DNA from 3 places in the Pantoea alhagi genome. Region 3 is predicted to be linked to each of the others. Evidence: predicted binding sites of a transcription regulator. Region 3 holds the regulator's gene; each other region holds the start of a gene.
The links. The regulator PhoB, encoded in region 3, activates phosphate uptake and scavenging genes when phosphate is short. The targets are predictions, from matches to a motif close to CTGTCATAAAACTGNCNNAT.
Positions count from the first base shown of each region.

Region 1: a site for PhoB is predicted at 2,061-2,080, ahead of pstS (phosphate ABC transporter substrate-binding protein PstS). Genes of this name have one in related genera too.
Region 2: a site for PhoB is predicted at 4,228-4,247, ahead of phoA (alkaline phosphatase). Genes of this name have one in related genera too.

Region 1 is NZ_CP019706.1:1,613,374-1,619,978, forward strand. Features, by position in the region: gene pstC (phosphate ABC transporter permease PstC) at 1-804, opposite strand, end outside; gene pstS (phosphate ABC transporter substrate-binding protein PstS) at 912-1,955, opposite strand; gene cspG (cold shock protein CspG) at 2,372-2,584, opposite strand; gene B1H58_RS07560 (LysR family transcriptional regulator) at 3,077-3,979, shown strand; gene B1H58_RS07565 (NADP-dependent oxidoreductase) at 3,989-4,912, opposite strand; gene B1H58_RS07570 (Crp/Fnr family transcriptional regulator) at 5,142-5,651, shown strand; gene B1H58_RS07575 (YgjV family protein) at 5,709-6,218, shown strand; gene B1H58_RS07580 (nitroreductase family protein) at 6,313-6,605, opposite strand, start outside.
Region 2 is NZ_CP019706.1:3,331,745-3,338,349, forward strand. Features, by position in the region: gene efeO (iron uptake system protein EfeO) at 1-887, shown strand, start outside; gene efeB (iron uptake transporter deferrochelatase/peroxidase subunit) at 893-2,170, shown strand; gene B1H58_RS20705 (hypothetical protein) at 2,468-2,668, shown strand; gene phoH (phosphate starvation-inducible protein PhoH) at 2,735-3,523, shown strand; tRNA gene B1H58_RS15745 (tRNA-Ser) at 4,007-4,094, opposite strand; gene phoA (alkaline phosphatase) at 4,328-5,737, shown strand; gene msrA (peptide-methionine (S)-S-oxide reductase MsrA) at 5,776-6,315, opposite strand; gene B1H58_RS15760 (flavin reductase family protein) at 6,439-6,605, opposite strand, start outside.
Region 3 is NZ_CP019706.1:421,930-428,534, reverse strand. Features, by position in the region: gene B1H58_RS02055 (AAA family ATPase) at 1-412, opposite strand, end outside; gene sbcD (exonuclease subunit SbcD) at 409-1,638, opposite strand; gene phoB (phosphate response regulator transcription factor PhoB) at 1,875-2,564, shown strand; gene phoR (phosphate regulon sensor histidine kinase PhoR) at 2,579-3,898, shown strand; gene B1H58_RS02035 (PstS family phosphate ABC transporter substrate-binding protein) at 3,911-4,828, shown strand; gene B1H58_RS02030 (cobalamin-independent methionine synthase II family protein) at 5,023-6,126, shown strand; gene brnQ (branched-chain amino acid transporter carrier protein BrnQ) at 6,531-6,605, shown strand, end outside.

The DNA of each region.
Region 1 (6,605 bases), 1.2 Mb from region 3:
CGTGATACTGTTGCCCGGCATATAGAGCGATACGCTGTCAAGCTGGTAGGTATTACCGATAATAAAGGTCACCGCCATGGTTTCCCCCAGCGCACGTCCCAGCCCCAACATAATCCCGCCAATCACCCCGTTTTTGGTAAACGGCAGCACGATACGCCAGATCACTTCCCAGGTTGTACAACCAATGCCGTAGGCTGACTCTTTCATCAAAACCGGCGTCTGCTCAAAGACATCACGCATTACTGAAGCGATATAAGGAATGATCATGATGGCAAGGATCACGCCAGCGGCCAGAATACCGATGCCAAAAGCTGGTCCTTCGAACAGCGCGCCAACAAACGGAATAGTGGAAAGGACGTTGCCAACTGGCGTCTGGAAGTATTCAGCAAACAGCGGCGCGAATACAAACAATCCCCACATGCCGTAAACGATACTGGGGATCGCAGCCAGCAGTTCAATGGCGACGCCCAGCGGACGACGCAGCCAGCCGGGCGCCAGCTCGGTCAAAAACAGCGCAATGCCGAAGCTCACCGGCACCGCGATCAGCAGCGCAATCAGTGAGGTGACAACAGTGCCATAAATCGGCACCAGTGCGCCAAAATTCTCTGCAGGGGCATCCCACTCTTTATTCCACAGGAAAGAGAAACCAAATTTCTCAATGCTGGGCCAGGAAGAGATAATCAGGGAGATAATGATGCCGCCCAATAACAAAAGCACAACCAGCGCTGCCAGCTTTACCAGCGCGCCGAACAGAATGTCGCCTTGTTTTCCTGGGGCCTTGAATGACGGCCTGGATTCAGCCATAGATTTCTCGACAGATAAAATTCACAGGGGCGGCATTCAGCCGCCCGGATACTGCAGGTCGGCTTTCAGCCGACCCCTGCGACAGTGCAGAGCACTGTTGAAACGTGTTACTGGTACAGCGCTTTGCCAGAACTATCTTTGATTTCTGCTTTCCAGGCGGCGCGGATTTGCTCGACCACCGAGTCAGGCAGCGTTGCGTAATCCAGGCTGTTTGCTGTTTTATCGCCGTCTTTATAAGCCCAGTCGAAGAATTTCAGCACTTCAGCGCCTTTTTCCGCATTAGCCTGATTTTTATACATCAGAATGAATGTTGTAGAAGTAATAGGCCAGGCGTCTTTACCTTTCTGGAAAGTCAGATCCTGAGCGAAGGTTTTGCTCCAGTCAGCCCCTTTAGCGGCATTACTGAAACTCTCTTCGGTCGGGCTAACTGGCTGACCATCGGCATCTATCAGCTTAGTGTAGGCCAGCTTGTTCTGTTTGGCATAGGCGTACTCAACGTAGCCAATAGAGCCTGGCAGACGCTGAACAAATGCCGCGATGCCATCGTTGCCCTTACCGCCAAGACCCGTTGGCCAGTTAACGGTGTTGCCTTTACCTACCTTCTCACTCCACTCCTGATTTACTTTAGCGAGGTAGCTGGTGAATACGAAGGTCGTACCGGAGCCGTCAGCGCGACGTACCACGGCGATATTGGTTTCTGGCAGTTTCACGCCCGGGTTCAGCTTAGCAATTGCCGGATCGTTCCATTTTTTGATTTTGCCGAGGTAAATATCACCCACGGTCTGACCATCCAGCGTCAGCTGACCAGACTGGATACCCGGCAGGTTTACCGCCAGTACCACGCCGCCAATCACGGTAGGAAACTGAAACAGGCCATGTTTTTGCAGATCTTCATCTTTCATTGGCGCATCGGACGCACCAAAATCAACTGTTTTCGCGATTATCTGTTTAACGCCGCCAGAGGAGCCAATGCCCTGATAGTTAATTTTACTGCCGGTCGCTTGTTGATAATCCGCTGCCCACTTGGCATAAACCGGAGCCGGAAAGGTACCGCCTGCGCCAGTAAGATCGGTCGCTGCAAAAGCAGAAACCGCGCTCAGCGAGAGGGTGGCGGCAACAAGTTTGGCTACGGTGCTACGCATCAGTGTCATATTCCCTCCAGGGGAGTAAAGGTCAGGGTGTATGCCGTTGTAGTAAGGATTAGTATTGCTGCAGGAGGGAAAATAGGACAGTTTAGTGACAGCGAGATGTACGTAATATGACAGTTTTGTGACGAAGGCAAAACGTACAGCGTGGATTTGTTCACAACTTTGCTCAGGGCGGCGAAATAAAACAGGCAGACAAGCAAAATAACGAAGCGGATGCCGATCGGGCGGATGAAAATCGATCAGATAAAAAAGCAAGCTTTAACAATCACCGAAAAATGTACGGCAGGAAATAGTTGCCATTCATTTATCAATTTCTGAAAACAAAAAAACCCGCTCAGGGCGGGTTTTTATCACTAACGCTTAACTGCTCAGGCTGTTGCCGTCATCGCTATCGTAAGCGTTAGCGAGGTCATCTACGCTTACAGCGCGACAACGTTGGTCGCTGATGGGCCTTTAGCGCCGTTCTCGATAGAGAACTCTACTTTCTGGCCTTCATCTAAGGTTTTGAAATCGTTGCTCTGGATAGCAGAGAAATGTACGAATACATCTTTGCTGCCGTCCTGAGGAGTGATAAAGCCAAAACCTTTCTCAGCGTTGAACCATTTTACTAAACCAGTCATTTTATTAGACATTGATATTTCCTTGCTTGTTTTTTGAGCCACTCTTGGTGACGAATATGGTCTGCTTTGCAGATTTTTACTTATGGGGCACTTAGGAGGAGCTCACGAGGAAGGATATCAATAGATAGCGCTTGAACTGAGGACTGCTTTACTAAAACTGCTTACATAAGGTCTGTGTTTCAAACCGATGACGCTATACTAGCCTGGGTCCGATCCACATTGCAAGCTTTAACTTCACTAATATTAAACCGGTGCCGGGTAACGGCATTCTCACTCCGCTATCGCTCAAAAATAAAAGAGTGGCTTAACAAAAGTAAAAACCTTTAGCCGCAGCCGTTTATCTCTTTCCTTGCCCCAGCCGTGATTGATGTTGCGCCTGTAAAACGATGCGCGCTGAACGCGGCGGCACTGAATGCTCATCCGCTAGACAACCTGATTCTTTAAAGGCATGGTTCCTTTCATAAACGCCGATCGTTGCGCGTCGGTACATCCAGGAAAGAAAAAATGATCTCAGAACCAGGTACCCCTACGCTGGATCAGCTGCGGGTTTTTCTTACGGTAGTCGAAACGGGCAGCTTTGCTGGCGCGGCCCGCAAGCTGTATCGCGCCACATCCGTAGTGAGTTATTCAATCGCTAATCTGGAAATGCAGCTGGGCGTTACTCTTTTCGATCGCAAAAGTACTCGTAAACCACAGCTGACTGAGGCGGGTCATGCGGTACTGGCTGAAGCCAGAACAATCTATAACGGAGTCGACGGGCTACGCGCCAAAGTTCGCGGCCTGTTGCAAGGTTTGGAAGCTGAGGTTCATCTGGTATTAGATGTAATGTTGCCTGGCGAACGGGTGGTGGATGCGCTTAAGGCTTTCCGCGAGCGCTTCCCAACTGTCTCTTTGCATTTGCAAATTGAAGCGCTGGGCGGGGTAATGCAGCGGGTTCTTGAACGCAGCGCAACGCTGGGGGTTAGCGGCCAGCTCGCTATGCGCGTTGATGGCCTTGAGCGTATCAGCGCCGGCAAGGTGACGTTGATCCCGGTGGCGGCGCCCACTCATCCACTGGCGGCAAAACATCCGCAGAGGCCTGGCGCAGGCCGGGAGCATGTGCAACTGGTTCTGACAGATCGATCCACGCTCACTCAGGGCCAGGAATTCGCGGTAGTAGGTACACATACCTGGCGGCTGGCGGATTTAGGTGCCAAACATATTCTTCTGCGTGAAGGTATCGGCTGGGGCAATATGCCTGAACCCATGGTGCGTGACGATCTGGCCAGCGGCCGCCTGGTTCCGCTGACGCTTCCTGACTGCCCGGGCGGCGATTACGGATTTGATGTCATTTACCGTAACGACTCGCCGCCAGGCCCGGCGGCAACCTGGCTGGTCTCCCGCTTCTGCGAACAGGTCGCGGAATGACCATGCTATTCACAGGCTGGCATCAAGCACCCGTTTGCCGCGGGTATGACCATCCATAACCCGACTCAATGCAACCCTGGCCTGGCTTAAAGGCACGACCTCAACGTCAATGGTCAATGCACCGTTAGCAAACAGGGCAGCAATCTGCGCCAGTTGGCTTCCGTCCGAACGCGTGGCGAAGTGTTTGCCCACTACGCCCGCCGCTTCCGCTATCGCCTGATCCGGTGGGGTGACGGTTGAGACCAACACGCCGCCCGCTTTAATTAATGACCATGAGCGAGTCTGCGTCTCGCCCCCCACCAGATCCAGTACAACATCGACCTTCTCACTCACTTTTTCGAAAGAGGCGTGGGTATAGTCAATAACCTGTTCAGCCCCAAGCGCTTTAAGGTAATTTTCATTCTGTGCCGATGCGGTAGCGATCACCCTGACACCAGCAATGCGTGCCATCTGCACTGCCATGCTTCCCACGCCACCAGCGGCACCATGGATAAGTAATGTCTGACCAGGCTTAATTTTTGCGTGCTCATGCAGCGCCTGCCAGGCCGTCAGGGCTGCGGCCGGTACACCGCTGGCCTGTAGCGCAGACAAACGTACCGGTCGATGCGCTAATCGATCGGCCATCGCGAGAGCCTGAGTGGCATAGCCGCCTGTGATACCGATAAACCCAAAGACCTCATCACCTGCCTTAAATTGCTGCACTGCTTCACCGGTTGCGATAACGCGTCCGGCAACTTCTACGCCAGGCGTGTAGGGTGGCTCAAGCGGAACAAAGGCTTTCATGGCACCAGAGAGAAGCTTCCCGTCAATGGGATTAACGCCGCTGCCCGCTACCTCAATCAGAACCTCATTCTGGCCCGGAACCAGCGCCGGAAGCTCCTGTAAAAAAAGCTCATCGGTTTTACCGTAATGCATTGCGCGTATCGCTTTCATGATGTTCTGCCTTGTCGTGAGTCACAGACTTACCCCTTTGGTAAGCCGCGGTAAGATCATCATGCGCGCAATCTGCTTAACTAAAAACCCACCTAATTTCGATGATTAGGTTCTACAAAATAGAACAATGAAAGATCAGAGCGTAGCGAAACGCAGTAAGTTATCCGGGTATAGTGAGCCATTACTTGCTGGTCAGAGAAGAACACAGGTTCTTTAACGGAGAAGCATTATGTTTCCTGAGCGCTACCTTAAACAAACAGCGATGCATGCCAGGCAAGGCGACTTTCTTCTGCGCCAGGGGGAGCAGCAGGAAAATATTTTTTTTCTGCAACAAGGGATCGTTCGCGCGGTGCATGTCTTGTCAGATGGCACCGAACGGGTAAAAGAGTTTTATTTTGCCGGGGAGTCCTGTTTTCTCTACCTTAGCTGGCTGGCCAGAGTGCCATCCCGCTACAGCTTGCAGGCGATCGCGCCCTGTTCGTACCAGCGACTGCCGCTGGCTTATCTTGATACGTCGGAAGGCGCAGAGCTGGCTGATGCTCTGTTGCGCCAGCAGCTTATTTATAAAGAGCGTAAAGAGGAAATGATGCTTTTGCATGCGCCGGAAAAACGCTACGCCTATGTGCTTGAGCATTTCCCTGAATGGAGTGAGCGTCTGACTCAGCGTGAACTGGCCAACTATATTGGTATTACGCCTGTCAGCCTTTCACGCATTCGACAACGCATTAACAAAGGTTAATGCGCCTTCCTGAGGCTTGTTTCATCCTCTTCTTTTGAATGAAGAAGAGGAAAAACCGTGTCTGTCTTTATGCTTTCGCAGCTTATCGCTGGCGGCTCATTTGTTTGCGATTTGGTGGCTTTTTTTCTGCCCGGACGCGTGGCGGTGCTGCGCCTGTTGGCGCTTTCTACCGCTCTGCTTGCGGCGCATTTTGCTTTGCTGGAGCAGAAAAGCGCAGCCGCGATGATGCTGTTAGCCAGTGTCAGATATGTTATTGCGAGCAGGACAACAAACCCAGCCATCGCCGGGTCCTTCTGCCTGATCGCGATAATCTGCACGATTCTGACATGGCGTAATGCCATCGATCTGCTTCCGCTGGCGGGCAGCCTGTTAATGACGCTGGCCGCCTTTAAACAGGATCGGGTAAAGCTCAGGCTTTATACCCTGGCGGGCAGTCTGTTCTGGCTGACCAATAATCTGCTATGCCATTCTCCGGTAGCCGCAATGATGGAACTCACTTTTATCAGCAGTACGCTGGTTTCGCTTTACCGCATTTATCGGACGCGGCTCAGCATTCAGCAGCAGTAAGATTGATATCACCGGGAAGGGCGGTTTTGACTGGCGTCAGAGTCGTGGAATAAGAGTCAATGCGGAAAAGGCCGCCAGCGGCGGCCTGACAGGATTATCTGGCAATAATAAAACGTGCGTTATCATCCATATAAGTTTTCTCACCAGCTGGCGCGTTGATGGAACCGAAGTTCATATGCCCTCGCAGCAGCCAGCTCTCCGGGATATTCCAGGTGCGCTGCACATCAGCATCAACTAAAGGATTATAGTGCTGTAGATTAGCGCCAATTCCTTTTTCCGTCAGCGCCAGCCAAACCGCATACTGGGCGATACCGGTGCTGTGTTCAGACCAGACTGGAAAGTTATCCGCATAGGAAGCAAACTGTTCCTGCAGGCCTTTTATAACTT
Region 2 (6,605 bases), 1.3 Mb from region 3:
TCGCGCCGGGCTTTACGCAAAAGCTCACCGCCAATCTTGAGCCTGGCGAATATGAGATGACCTGCGGCCTGCTCAGCAACCCGAAAGGCAAACTGATCGTTAAGGCGACCGGCACTGAGCAGAGCAGCGGCAAACAGGCTGAGCTGATGCAGCTAAGCGGAGCGATTACCGACTATAAAAGCTGGGTTGTTGGCGAAGTGACGCAGCTGGTCAGCAGCACTAAAGCTTTCACCGACGCGGTTAAAGCGGGTGATGTGAAAAAAGCGCAGTCGCTCTATGCGCCAACCCGGCAGCACTATGAGCGTATCGAACCGATCGCTGAGCTCTTCTCTGACCTGGACGGCAGCATTGACGCGCGTGAAGATGACTATGAACAAAAAGCAGCGGATCCTAAATTCACCGGTTTCCATCGTCTGGAAAAAGCACTGTTTGGCGATCGCAGCACCGAGGGCATGAACGATTATGCCGATCGTCTGTATCAGGACACGCTGGAGCTGCAAAAACGCATCAATGCGCTGGCTTTCCCGCCGGGCAAAGTAGTGGGCGGCGCAGCTGGCCTGATTGAAGAAGTTGCCGCCAGCAAAATTTCCGGCGAAGAAGATCGTTACAGCCGTACCGATCTGTGGGATTTCCAGGCCAACGTTGATGGCGCGCAGAAAATCGTCAATCTGCTGCGTCCGCAGCTGGAAAAAGCCAATCCGCAGCTGCTAAGCAAGGTGGATAACAACTTCAAAAAAGTCGATGTCATCCTGACCAAATATCGTACGCAGGATGGCTTCGCCTCATATGAAAAATTGACCATAACCGATCGCAACCGCTTGAAAGGGCCGATTACCGTCCTGGCGGAAGATTTGGCTCTGTTGCGTGGCACGCTGGGACTGGATTAAGCCGGATGGAAAAAGTGACCGACGCGGCGATGCCTTCACGGCGTCGCCTGTTAAAAGGGCTTGGTCTGCTGAGCGGCGCCGCTGTGGTTGGCAGCGGTTGCCCGGTAAGCGCTGTGGCGGCGGAAAGCTTCTCGCCTGGGGCGCTTTCTCCCAATTTCCGGGAAGAGCGCCAGCCGTTTTACGGACCGCACCAGGCCGGGATCACCACGCCGCAGCAGGCCGCGATGATGCTGGTGGCTTTTGATGTGCTGGCAGGCGATAAAAACGACCTTGTGCGGCTGTTTAAACTGCTCACTGAACGCATCGCTTTTCTGACCACGGGCGGCACGGCACCGCTGGTCACCAATCCCCGGTTGCCGCCGCTTGATTCCGGCATCCTCGGCGAACGTATCTGGCCCGATAATCTGACGATCACCGTCTCGGTAGGTGAGGCGCTATTTGACGATCGTTACGGTCTTACGGCGCTGAAGCCTGCAAAGCTGCAAACCATGACGCGTTTTCCTAACGACGCGCTGGATGCGGAAAGCTGTCATGGCGACCTGCTGCTGCAGATTTGCGCCAACACCAACGATACCGTAATCCATGCGCTGCGCGATATCATTAAGCATACGCCTGATTTGCTGGCGGTACGCTGGCGGCGCGAAGGCTTTATCCCGGACCATGCGGCGCGCAGTAAAGGCAGGGAAACGCCCATTAACCTGCTGGGCTTCAAAGATGGTACGGCCAATCCCGACACGGCAAACCGGGCTTTGATGGATTCGATACTGTGGGTGACGCAGGATCAGCAGGAGCCCGCCTGGGCCGTGGGCGGCAGTTATCAGGCAGTACGCATTATTCAGTTTCGCGTCGAGTTCTGGGACCGTACGCCGTTGGGTGAACAGCAGACCATCTTTGGCCGTGAAAAGCTTAGCGGCGCGCCGCTGGGGATGAAACATGAACATGACGAGCCGGATTACGCGCAAGATCCGCATGGGAAGATCATTCCGCTGGATGCGCATATTCGTCTGGCCAACCCACGTACGCCGGAAACGCAAAGCAGCCTGATGCTGCGTCGTGGCTACAGCTATTCCGCCGGCATTACGTCTGCGGGTCAGCTGGATATGGGGCTGCTGTTTGTCTGCTACCAGCACGATTTAGAAAAAGGATTTTTAGCCGTGCAACAACGGCTCAACGGCGAGGCGCTGGAGGAATATATTAAACCCACAGGGGGCGGCTATTTCTTTGTGCTGCCGGGCGTGATAAATAATCAACATTATCTGGCTCAGTCATTACTGGAGGCCTGATTAACTTACGGTTTCCCGCCAGGTTATAAATGGCGGGAGACGGTTTTTTGCTCGATCTTTCTCTTTGCTATTCCGCTTTCTTTCCTGTTATGAAATTTCTGAATTATCTCACCGCTATTTTTGTTTTTTAACCTACTGAATTATCAGCATAAATCAGGAGAGTGACTTTTTCATGGATGCCGGGTGATTATTTTTTATTCATTTGATCAAAATTGCTATTGCAAAATTATAAGAATCTGTTGCACTTTATACAGGTCGGTAGTCTGTAATGCTCAGCTTCCTCGATGGAGAATGCGAATGGAAAAGTCCTGTAATGGACAGCCCGTTTTAAATAAAAAACATCGCAAGACTTTTCGCGAGCGTTTTTCTTTCTCCAGACTATTTGCTTCTTTTATCAATCCTCTCGGCTTAACTCGTCCCTTTTATGATTTCCGGCGTATGTCAGCGGCATGCGCTCATTCAATGGCTCGTAAGGCTCTGAAGGAAGCCACCCTCTAAAGCGTTCACGTAATCGCACCAGACCAGCTCCGGTGCGGGAAATGAAACCAACTGTAAGGTGCCACTATGGGAAGACAGAAAGCAGTGATCAAAGCGCGTCGTGAAGCACGTCGGGTGCTTCGTAGCGATTCACGCAGCCACCGGCAGCGTGAAGAAGAATCGGTCACCTCGCTGGTGCACATGGGCGGCCTGGACGCCATCGGTATGGCGTGTGATTCACGCGATCGTTCACCTATCGAAGCGCGTAATGAGGCTCAGGCGCACTATCTTAACGCCATAGAGACGAAGCAGCTGATCTTTGCAACCGGCGAAGCGGGTTGCGGTAAAACCTGGATCAGCGCTGCAAAAGCAGCAGAAGCCCTGATTAACAAGGATGTCGACAGGATTATCGTGACCCGACCGGTGCTGCAGGCCGACGAGGATCTGGGCTTTTTGCCTGGTGATATCTCTGAGAAGTTTGCTCCCTATTTTCGCCCGGTCTATGACGTTCTGGTTAAACGTCTCGGCTCTTCCTTTATGCAATACTGTCTGCGTCCGGAAATTGGTAAGGTGGAGATCGCCCCCTTTGCCTATATGCGCGGACGTACGTTTGAAAACGCGGTGGTCATCCTTGATGAGGCGCAAAACGTCACCGCCGCCCAAATGAAAATGTTTTTGACCCGCCTGGGCGAGAACGTCACGGTTATTGTCAACGGCGACATTACCCAGTGCGATCTGCCGGCCGGGGTAACATCGGGCCTGGCCGATGCGCTTGACCGTTTTGTCGAAGATGAAATGGTAAGCGTAGTGCGGTTTGGGAAAGAGGATTGTGTGCGTTCCGCGCTCTGTCAGCGCGCGCTGCATGCTTATAGTTGATTGAGTGAGTAGCTGTAGCCCAAGCCCGGACGTAAGTCCGGGCTTTTTTATGCATACAAAAAAGCCTGAGCTTTCGCTCAGGCTTTAATGCAAATAAAAAAGCCTGAACTTTCGCTCAGGCTCTTTCATTAAATATGGCGGTGAGAGGGGGATTGACTCGCGCTGAAGCGCTCGCCCTGCGGGCAGCCTGTGGCTGTCCAACCGGCTTTGCCGGTTGTCGAACCCGGCGGGGCTTCTCATCACCCCTCTCTGCGGTGCTTTATGCGTACAAAAAAGCCTGAACTTTCGCTCAGGCTCTTTCATTAAATATGGCGGTGAGAGGGGGATTGACTCGCGCTGAAGCGCTCGCCCTGCGGGCAGCCTGTGGCTGTCCAACCGGCTTTGCCGGTTGTCGAACCCGGCGGGGCTTCTCATCACCCCTCTCTGCGGTGCTTTATGCGTACAAAAAAGCCTGAACTTTCGCTCAGGCTCTTTCATTAAATATGGCGGTGAGAGGGGGATTCGAACCCCCGATACGTTGCCGTATACACACTTTCCAGGCGTGCTCCTTCAGCCACTCGGACACCTCACCGTATTGTCTGCTGACACCGCTCTGGGTGGCAACGGGGCGCTACTATAGGGAGTTGTTATAAAAGGGTCAAGCACTATTTTTCCCTTTTATTAGCGCCGGTTAAGCCTTATACAATTCAGGCGCGTTAAACCCATTGTCATAAAAATGCCAACACCCTGTAAGAAAAAATACATCCCTTTCCTTTACGCTTCTTTACACTAATGGCAGATAAACATTTACAAAGGACTAAGCGAATGAAAAAGCAGCCCTTTATAGCGCTCTCCCTGTTGGCAATTTTAGTTAGCGGTCATGCCGTGGCTGAAATCGCCACTCTCTCACGCGCCGCGATCGGCGATATCACTCAGCACGGCGGCGCGCGCCGTTTTACTGGCGATCAAACCGCCGCACTAAAGGCATCGTTAAGCAGCGCTCCGGCAAAAAACGTTATTTTGCTGATTGGAGATGGTATGGGTGATTCGGAAATTACCCTGGCGCGCAACTATGCCATGGGAGCAGGCGGCTTTTTCAAAGGTATCGATGCGTTACCGCTCACCGGACAATATACGCACTACTCGCTGGATAAAAAGACGCATAAACCCAACTATGTAACTGATTCTGCCGCCTCGGCAACCGCCTGGTCAACCGGAGTGAAAACTTATAATGGCGCGCTTGGCGTTGACGTGAACGGCAACGCTCAGGCGACGCTGCTGGAGTTGGCCAAAGCAGCGGGTAAAGCGACCGGCAACGTATCTACTGCTGAACTGGAAGATGCCACGCCCGCCGCGCAAATATCGCATGTCACCTCACGTAAGTGCTACGGTCCGGAAAAAACCAGTGAGCTTTGCGCCAGCAATGCGCTGGAAAAGGGTGGCAAAGGGTCGATTGCCGAGCAGTTGTTAGTTACGCGTGCTGATGTCACGCTGGGCGGCGGAGCGAAAACTTTCAGCGAAGTAGCCAAAGCGGGGGACTATCAGGGGAAAACGCTGCGCGAACAGGCAGAAGCGCGTGGTTATCAACTGGTCAGCGATCTGCAAAGCTTAGAGGCGATAACCGTAGCCAATCAACAGAAGCCGCTGCTGGGCCTGTTTAGCGAAGGCAATATGCCGGTGCGCTGGCAGGGGCCAAAAGCCAGCTATCATGGCAATATCGACAAGCCCGCTGTGACCTGCGAAGTCAACACCCAACGTTCAGCCAGCACCCCAACGCTGGCGCAGATGACCGATAAAGCCATTAGCCTGCTCAGTCAAAACAAGCAGGGCTTCTTCCTGCAGGTTGAGGGCGCGTCGATCGATAAACAGGATCACGCTGCCAATCCCTGCGGACAGATTGGGGAAACGGTAGATTTAGATGAAGCGGTACAGAAGGCGTTGGAATTTGCGCGTAAAGATGGCAATACGCTGGTGATCGTCACCGCCGATCATGCACATTCCAGCCAGATTGTTGAAAACGGCACTAAAGCGCCGGGATTGACGCAGGCGTTAAACACCAAAGATGGTGCAGTCATGACCGTTAGCTATGGTAATTCGGAAGGGGAATCGCAAGAGCACACCGGCACGCAGCTGCGTATCGCCGCCTACGGTCCTCATGCAGCAAATGTGGTGGGACTAACAGACCAGACCGATCTCTTCTTTACTATACATAACGCGCTGGGGCTACAGAAATAAAGAAAGGCGAGCCAGGCTCGCCTTATGTCTTTCTCCGCTTAAGAAGATGACTTCACGCGGTTAGCAAAACTTTTACGCAGCTTCTGCAGCTTGGGTGGGATTACCGCCATGCAAAAGCCGTTGCGCTGGCCTTCGCCTTCCCAGTAGTTCTGATGGTAATCTTCCGCCGGGTAAAACTCTTTCAGCGGCTCGATAGTGGTCACGATCGGATCGCTGTGATCCTGCTGCGCACGCGCGATCGCTGCTTTGGCTTCCGCTTCCTGTTCAGCGTTCGCCGGGAAAATTGCGGAACGGTACTGGGTACCGATATCGTTGCCCTGACGGTTCAGCTGAGTCGGATCGTGCGTAACAAAACTGATATCCAGCAGATCGCCATAGCTCACTTTCTCCGGATCGAAACCGATGCGGATGGCTTCGGCATGTCCGGTTGCACCGCTGCATACCTGCTCGTAGGTTGGGTTAGGGCGCGTTCCGCCGGTGTAGCCGCTCTCTACAGATTCAACGCCAATGATGTCCTTGAATACCGCTTCGGTACACCAGAAACATCCGCCTGCAATTACCGCATATTCAATTGCCATTCTTTTACTTCTCCAGATTGGGTCGTGACGCTAAGGGAGCCATCCTCGCATAATCTGCTATTCACCGGCAATTAGCGCCGCTCTTTCTGTTCAGCTAACCGGCTAACAGGAAAATTTTTCATGTTAAATCAGCATCTCCGGCTTAAATTTCTTATGCTGATCGCTGGTTTTTTCACCCATAACCCGAAACAGGCCTTCGCCGGTATAGTGCAGCGTAGCAGGGAAGGCTACCTGGGGATCGACATGCGCCTTTACCACTTCAAAGATGAAAAAGTTGTAATTATCTACCA
Region 3 (6,605 bases):
GAGCGATCATCTCCAGCTTATCTTTCACCTTATCAGCGACGATGACGTTATCCGCACAGCGCGCCAGCTCCACGCGCGGCGCCTGCAGATTGCCGTCTACCGCGCCGCGCGCCCGGTTCTGGCTCCAGAAGGCGCGCCAGGCTTCACCTTTCACCTCAAATTCCACTTCGGCGAGGCATTCGGCGGTATCGCGGCTGATCAGCTCATTTTGCGTTTGGGATATTTTCCCCAGACGCGACGTTTCGTGATAAAGCGCCAGGCAAATCGCATCAAGCAGGGTGGTTTTACCGGCACCGGTTGGGCCGGTGATGGCGAAAAGTCCGCTGCTGGCAAAAGGCTCGCGGGTGAAATCAATTTTCCATTCGCCTTTGAGCGAGTTGATGTTTTTAAAACGCAGGGACAAAATTTTCATGGCTGGCTCTCCTCGCCCTGATAAAGCGCATCCAGCGTGCCGCTAAATAACTGACGTACGCGCGTGCGCCGCGCCTCATCCATGTCTTCTTCCTGTTCCAGGCGTCGTTCAAAAACTTCCTCTACCTTTAGCTCGTTCAGCGTCTCATTTTGCAGGCGTGCAAGCGCTCGCTCACGCTGTTCACGGCTGCGGCGCATCAGCAGCACCTCCACCGGTAAACCTTCAGTTAGCGTCTGGATATGCTGCTGCATGTTATGCAGATATTCCTGAGTAGTGATTTCAATATCCAGCCACACCGGACGTGATGGAGAGGCACTGGCAAACGGTTTTAGCTGCTGCTCGATCTCCGCCAGCGTGCCCTTGATGGTTTGCATTGGCTGAAAGCCAGGCACCGGCAGCGGCTCAACGCTGGCCAGTTTGCCGTCGGCAAAACTCACCAAAAATACGCTTTTCTCGCTGCCCAGCTCATCGAAGCTGAGCGGCAGCGGGGAGCCGCTGTAGCGAATATGTTCGCTGCCGGCGATGCGTTGTGGGCGATGAATATGACCGAGCGCAATATAGTCAGCGGCGGGAAACGCCTGCGCCGGAAACGCATCCAGCGTGCCGATATAGATATCGCGCACCGCTTCGCTTTTGCTGACGCCAACAGTGGTCAGATGGCCGGTAGCGATTACCGGCAGCGATTTTTCCGCCTGCTGGCTAAGCTGACGAGCATGCTGGTAGCTGCGCTGATAGTGCTGCGTAATGGCGTTCAGCAGGCTGATCTGCTTTTGTTCGCCGGACTGACCCGCCTGGCTGCGCATAATGTCACGTGGTCGCAGGAAAGGAATGGCGCACAGCACCGCGCCCGGTTTGCCCTGGCGCGTGGTTAAGGTCAAAACCTGCTCTTCGGGATCGCTGCTGGCAGCGGCAATCACGCGCGTGTTCAAACAGGCCAGCAGTTCGCGTGATTCGTTGAGCGTGGCGACGGAATCGTGGTTGCCGCCCAGCACAATCAACTGGCAGCCGGTGCGATGCAGATCCACCACGAAACGGTTATAAAGTTCACGTGCATAGCTGGGCGGCGATCCGGTATCAAAAATATCGCCAGCGACAATCACCGCATCGACCTGATGCTCTTCAACACGCTCGATCAGCCAGTGAAAAAAGGCCTGATGCTCAGCGGCACGGCTGCGGGTATAGAAAAACTGACCGAGATGCCAGTCTGAAGTGTGAATAATGCGCATAAAACTCCCAGCTAATAGCAGAACGCCGGGGCGATTATAACCAGAGCTAAGCCGCAGCAGGGAACTGGATTGATCATTACCTGCATCTGGGTTTCAAAAATTGGTTATTGATTGCTTCACAAAAGCGTTACGAAAGCGCCATTGGGGCCGTGCATTTTTCATAAATCTGTCATAAAACTGACGCATAATGACGCCGCAAATCCCCGTGACCAAGAGTCACATTCGCAGGAGCAATAATGGCTAAGCGCATTCTGGTTGTCGAAGATGAAGCCCCCATCAGGGAAATGTTGTGTTTCGTGCTGGAGCAAAATGATTATCAGCCCATTGAGGCGGATGATTATGACAGCGCTGTCAACCTGTTAATCGAGCCATGGCCCGATCTGATCCTGCTGGACTGGATGCTACCCGGCGGCAGCGGCATTCAGTTTATTAAGCATCTCAAGCGCGAAGCGATGACGCGCGATATCCCGGTCATGATGCTTACTGCGCGCGGCGAAGAAGAAGATCGCGTGCGCGGCCTGGAAGTGGGTGCCGATGATTACATCACTAAACCGTTCTCGCCCAAAGAGCTGGTGGCGCGCATCAAGGCGGTAATGCGCCGCATTTCGCCGATGGCGGTTGAGGATGTGATCGAAATTCAGGGGCTGAGCCTGGATCCTTCTTCGCACCGCGTGATGTCAGATACCACGCCGCTGGAGATGGGCCCGACAGAATATAAACTGCTGCACTTTTTTATGACGCACCCGGAACGTGTCTACAGCCGTGAACAGTTGCTGAACAATGTCTGGGGCACCAATGTTTACGTTGAGGATCGTACGGTTGACGTGCATATTCGACGGCTGCGCAAGGCGCTGGAGCTGACCGGCCACGATCGCATGGTGCAAACCGTACGTGGAACGGGTTATCGTTTCTCCGCTCGTTACTGATCGGAGTCTGCCTCGTGCTGGAACGCCTCTCCTGGAAGAGATTATTACTGGAACTGGTGCTGGTCTGTTTGCCCGCGCTGTTGGCTGGACTGATTATCGGCTGGTTGCCGTGGTTCCTGCTGTGCGCCGTACTGCTGTTGTTGGGCTGGCACTTCTGGAATTTGCTGCGTCTTTCACACTGGCTGTGGACCGATCGCTCTATGACGCCGCCTGGCGGTCAGTGGAGCTGGGAGCCGCTGTTTTACGGGCTTTATCAGATGCAGCTACGCAACCGCCGCCGCCGCCGCGAATTGGGAAACCTGATTAAGCGGTTTCGCAGCGGGGCGGAATCCCTGCCCGATGCGGTGGTGCTGACCACCGATGAGGGCACTATTTTCTGGTGCAACGGTCTGGCGCAGCAGCATCTGGGGCTGCGCTGGCCGGAAGATAACGGCCAGAATATCCTTAATCTGCTGCGCTATCCTGAGTTTTCTCGCTATCTGCGTCAGCAGGATTTTGTTCGTCCGCTAACGCTGGTGATGAATAATCAGCTGCATATGGAATTTCGCGTAATGCCCTATAGCGAAGGACAGTGGCTACTGGTGGCGCGCGATGTTACGCAGATGCATCAGCTGGAGGGCGCGCGTCGTAACTTCTTTGCTAACGTCAGTCATGAACTGCGCACGCCGCTTACGGTGCTGCAGGGCTATCTGGAAATGATGGGCGATGCGGTGCTGGAGGGAAAATCCCGCGAAAAGGCGCTGCAAACCATGCAGGAGCAGACGCGCCGGATGGATGGTCTGGTTAAACAGCTGCTGACGCTTTCGCGCATTGAGGCTGCGCCCGCTATCGATCTGGCGGAGAAGGTGGATGTGCCGATGATGCTGCGCCTGCTGCAGCGAGAAGCGGAAACCCTGAGTAATGGCCGGCATCATATTGAGTTTCATGCCGATGCGCAGCTGAAAGTGTTCGGTAACGAAGAGCAACTCCGCAGCGCCATCTCTAACCTGGTCTATAACGCGGTCAACCATACGCCGGAAGGCACACATATCGAGGTAAGCTGGCAATTCTGCAAACAGGGCGCGCTGTTTACAGTGAAAGATAACGGGCCGGGCATTGCCCAGGAGCATCTGCCGCGTCTGACCGAGCGGTTTTATCGGGTGGATAAGGCGCGATCGCGGGCCACCGGCGGCAGTGGGCTGGGGCTGGCGATTGTTAAACATGCCCTGAGTCATCACGGCGCTCGTCTCACCATTACCAGCCAGCCGCATAAAGGGACCTGTTTTAGTTTTATCCTGCCGACAAGGTTGATTGTCAGCCAGCATCTGCCGGACAATGCGGCGCGTAAAATCTGACGGATGCAAAGTATGAAAATCATCATGGTGCTGCTGCTGCTGTTTTCCGGCGCGCTGCAGGCAAAACCCGCGCTGCTGGCAGGGAATCTCAGCAGCGTTGGCTCAGATACGCTGGGCAACTTAATGGCGCTGTGGGGCGAAAGTTTCAATCTTCAGTATCCGGGCGTTAATGTGCAGGTTCAGGCCGCCGGCTCCTCCACCGCGCCGACCGCGCTTGCCGCAGGCGCGGCACAGCTGGGCGCAATGAGCCGTCCAATGCAGCTTTCGGAACGTCAGCTTTTTCAGCAGCGCTACGGCTATCCGCCGCTGGCGGTGCCGGTGGCGCTGGATGCGCTGGTGGTGGTGGTGAATCAGGATAATCCGCTGACCCGGCTCAATGCGCAGCAGCTGGACGCGATTTTTTCCGTGACGCGGCGCTGCGGCGCACCCCGTTCCCCGCATACCTGGGGTGATTTGGGGTTACAACAGCTCAGCTGGCGCGATCGTTCGCTACAGCGGCTGGGACGTAACTCAGCGTCCGGCACCTGGGGGTTTTTCAAGCAGCAGGCGCTTTGCAACGGCGATTTTCGTCGTGACGTGGGCGAATATCCTGGCTCAGCGGCAGTGGTGCAGGCGGTAGCGGGCAATCTTAATGCCATTGGCTATGCCAGCTTTGGCTTCCATATCAGCGGCGTGAAAACGCTGGCGCTGGCGAAAGAGGGCGAAGCGGTAGTGCCCGATGCCACAACGATTCGTAATGGGCGCTATCCCTATGCACGCCCGCTTTATATCTATATCAATAAGCCGCCAGGCAAGATGCCGGAGCCGCTTACCGCCGCGTTTTTACGTCATGTGCTTTCTCCGCAGGGGCAGGCGCTGGTGACCCAGGCGGGCTATCTGCCTCTTTCCGATCGGCAAATCAATCAGGCAAAGGCGCTGCTGGGATTATAAGCGCGCCGGTTTTTTCAGCATCAACATGAATATTTTTCATGCCTTGTGAATTTTCCTCCCTTGCCGCTGAACAAAAGTCATGAGACGCTGATTTCAGACATTTAGACATCCAGAAGTCTTAAAGATAAAGATCTGAAACTATTTCATCGGTAAATCAGCGGGGCGGGATCGCCTCGTTACAGGAGTTGAAAATAATGCAAAGAACAACCGCCCCTTTTCGTGCCGACGTGGTTGGCAGCTTTTTACGTCCTGCAGCGATCAAGCGCGCCCGCGAGCAGTTTGCCGCCGGAGAGATTGATGCTGCGGCGCTGCGCCGTGTGGAAGATGAAGAGATCCGCCACGTCGTGGAACAGCAGCGCGCCTGTGGTTTGCAGGTGGTAACCGACGGTGAATTTCGTCGCGCCTGGTGGCACTTTGATTTCTTTGACGGTCTGCAGGGCGTGGAGCGCTATGAGGCGGAGCAGGGGATTCAGTTCAACGGAATTCAAACCAAAGCGCGCGGCGTGCGCGTAACCGGCAAGCTGGGTTTCGGCGATCATCCGATGCTGGAAGATTTCCGCTTCCTTAACAGCATCAGCGGTGACGCTGTCGCTAAAATGACCATCCCAAGCCCGAGCGTGCTGCACTTCCGTGGCGGACGTAAGATGATTGATGCTGAGGTCTATCCAGACCTGGCGGACTATTTTGACGACCTGGCATTAACTTACCGTGATGCCATCAAAGCCTTTTATGATGCAGGCTGCCGCTATCTGCAACTGGATGACACCGTGTGGGCCTATCTCTGCTCGGAAGATCAGAAGCGTCAAATTCGTGAGCGCGGTGATGACCCGGAAGAGCTGGCGCAAACCTATGCGCGCGTACTGAACAAAGCGCTGGAAGGCAAACCAGCAGACCTGACCGTTGGGCTGCATGTCTGCCGGGGTAACTTCCGTTCTACCTGGATCTCTGAAGGGGGCTATGAGCCGGTAGCGGAAATTCTGTTTGGCGGCGTCAATATTGATGCTTTCTTCCTGGAATATGATAACGAGCGCTCCGGCGGCTTCGAACCGTTGCGCTTTATTAAGCCGGGCAATCAGCAGGTGGTGCTGGGGCTGATCACCACAAAAGTCGGCGAGCTGGAAGATCCGGAAAGCGTGAAGGCGCGTATCGCTGAAGCAACGCAGTATATCGATATCAATCAAATTTGCCTCAGCCCGCAGTGTGGCTTTGCCTCTACCGAGGAAGGCAACAATCTTACCGCGCAGCAGCAGTGGGATAAACTGCGTCTGGTAGTGGATATTGCAAAAAACGTCTGGTGAGTGGCGTAAATGTGTGCAAACAGGCGCGTAAAAACGCGCCTTTTGTGCATCCAGGCCGGCTACAATGAAGAAATTAACGCCGGGCTGGTGAAAAAAAGTCACATCATGTAATGTGCTTTAGGCATAGTTTGAAGTGATTCTCTGGTCTGAAGCCTATATTCGTTATATCACTCTGCTTTTCCGATCCTGTATTGCCTTTCTTCGCTATAAACGTTTTACTTACGCCGCTTATCGCGGCTTTCCTCTGTGAAAAGAACAAAATTAGCTCATATCACTGCGTTTGCGGTCGTGAACAGACATGAATTAATTAATTTGTCCGATCCGACAGCATGTTAGCGTAGAGAGGGTGCAGTAAGCATTCACACAACATCCACCGCAACATCTGTAGCAGGCAATTCAGCTTTATGACACATCGTTTAACGTCGAAAGACATCATTGCGCTGGGCTTTATGACTTTTGCCCTGTTTGTTGGCGCAGGC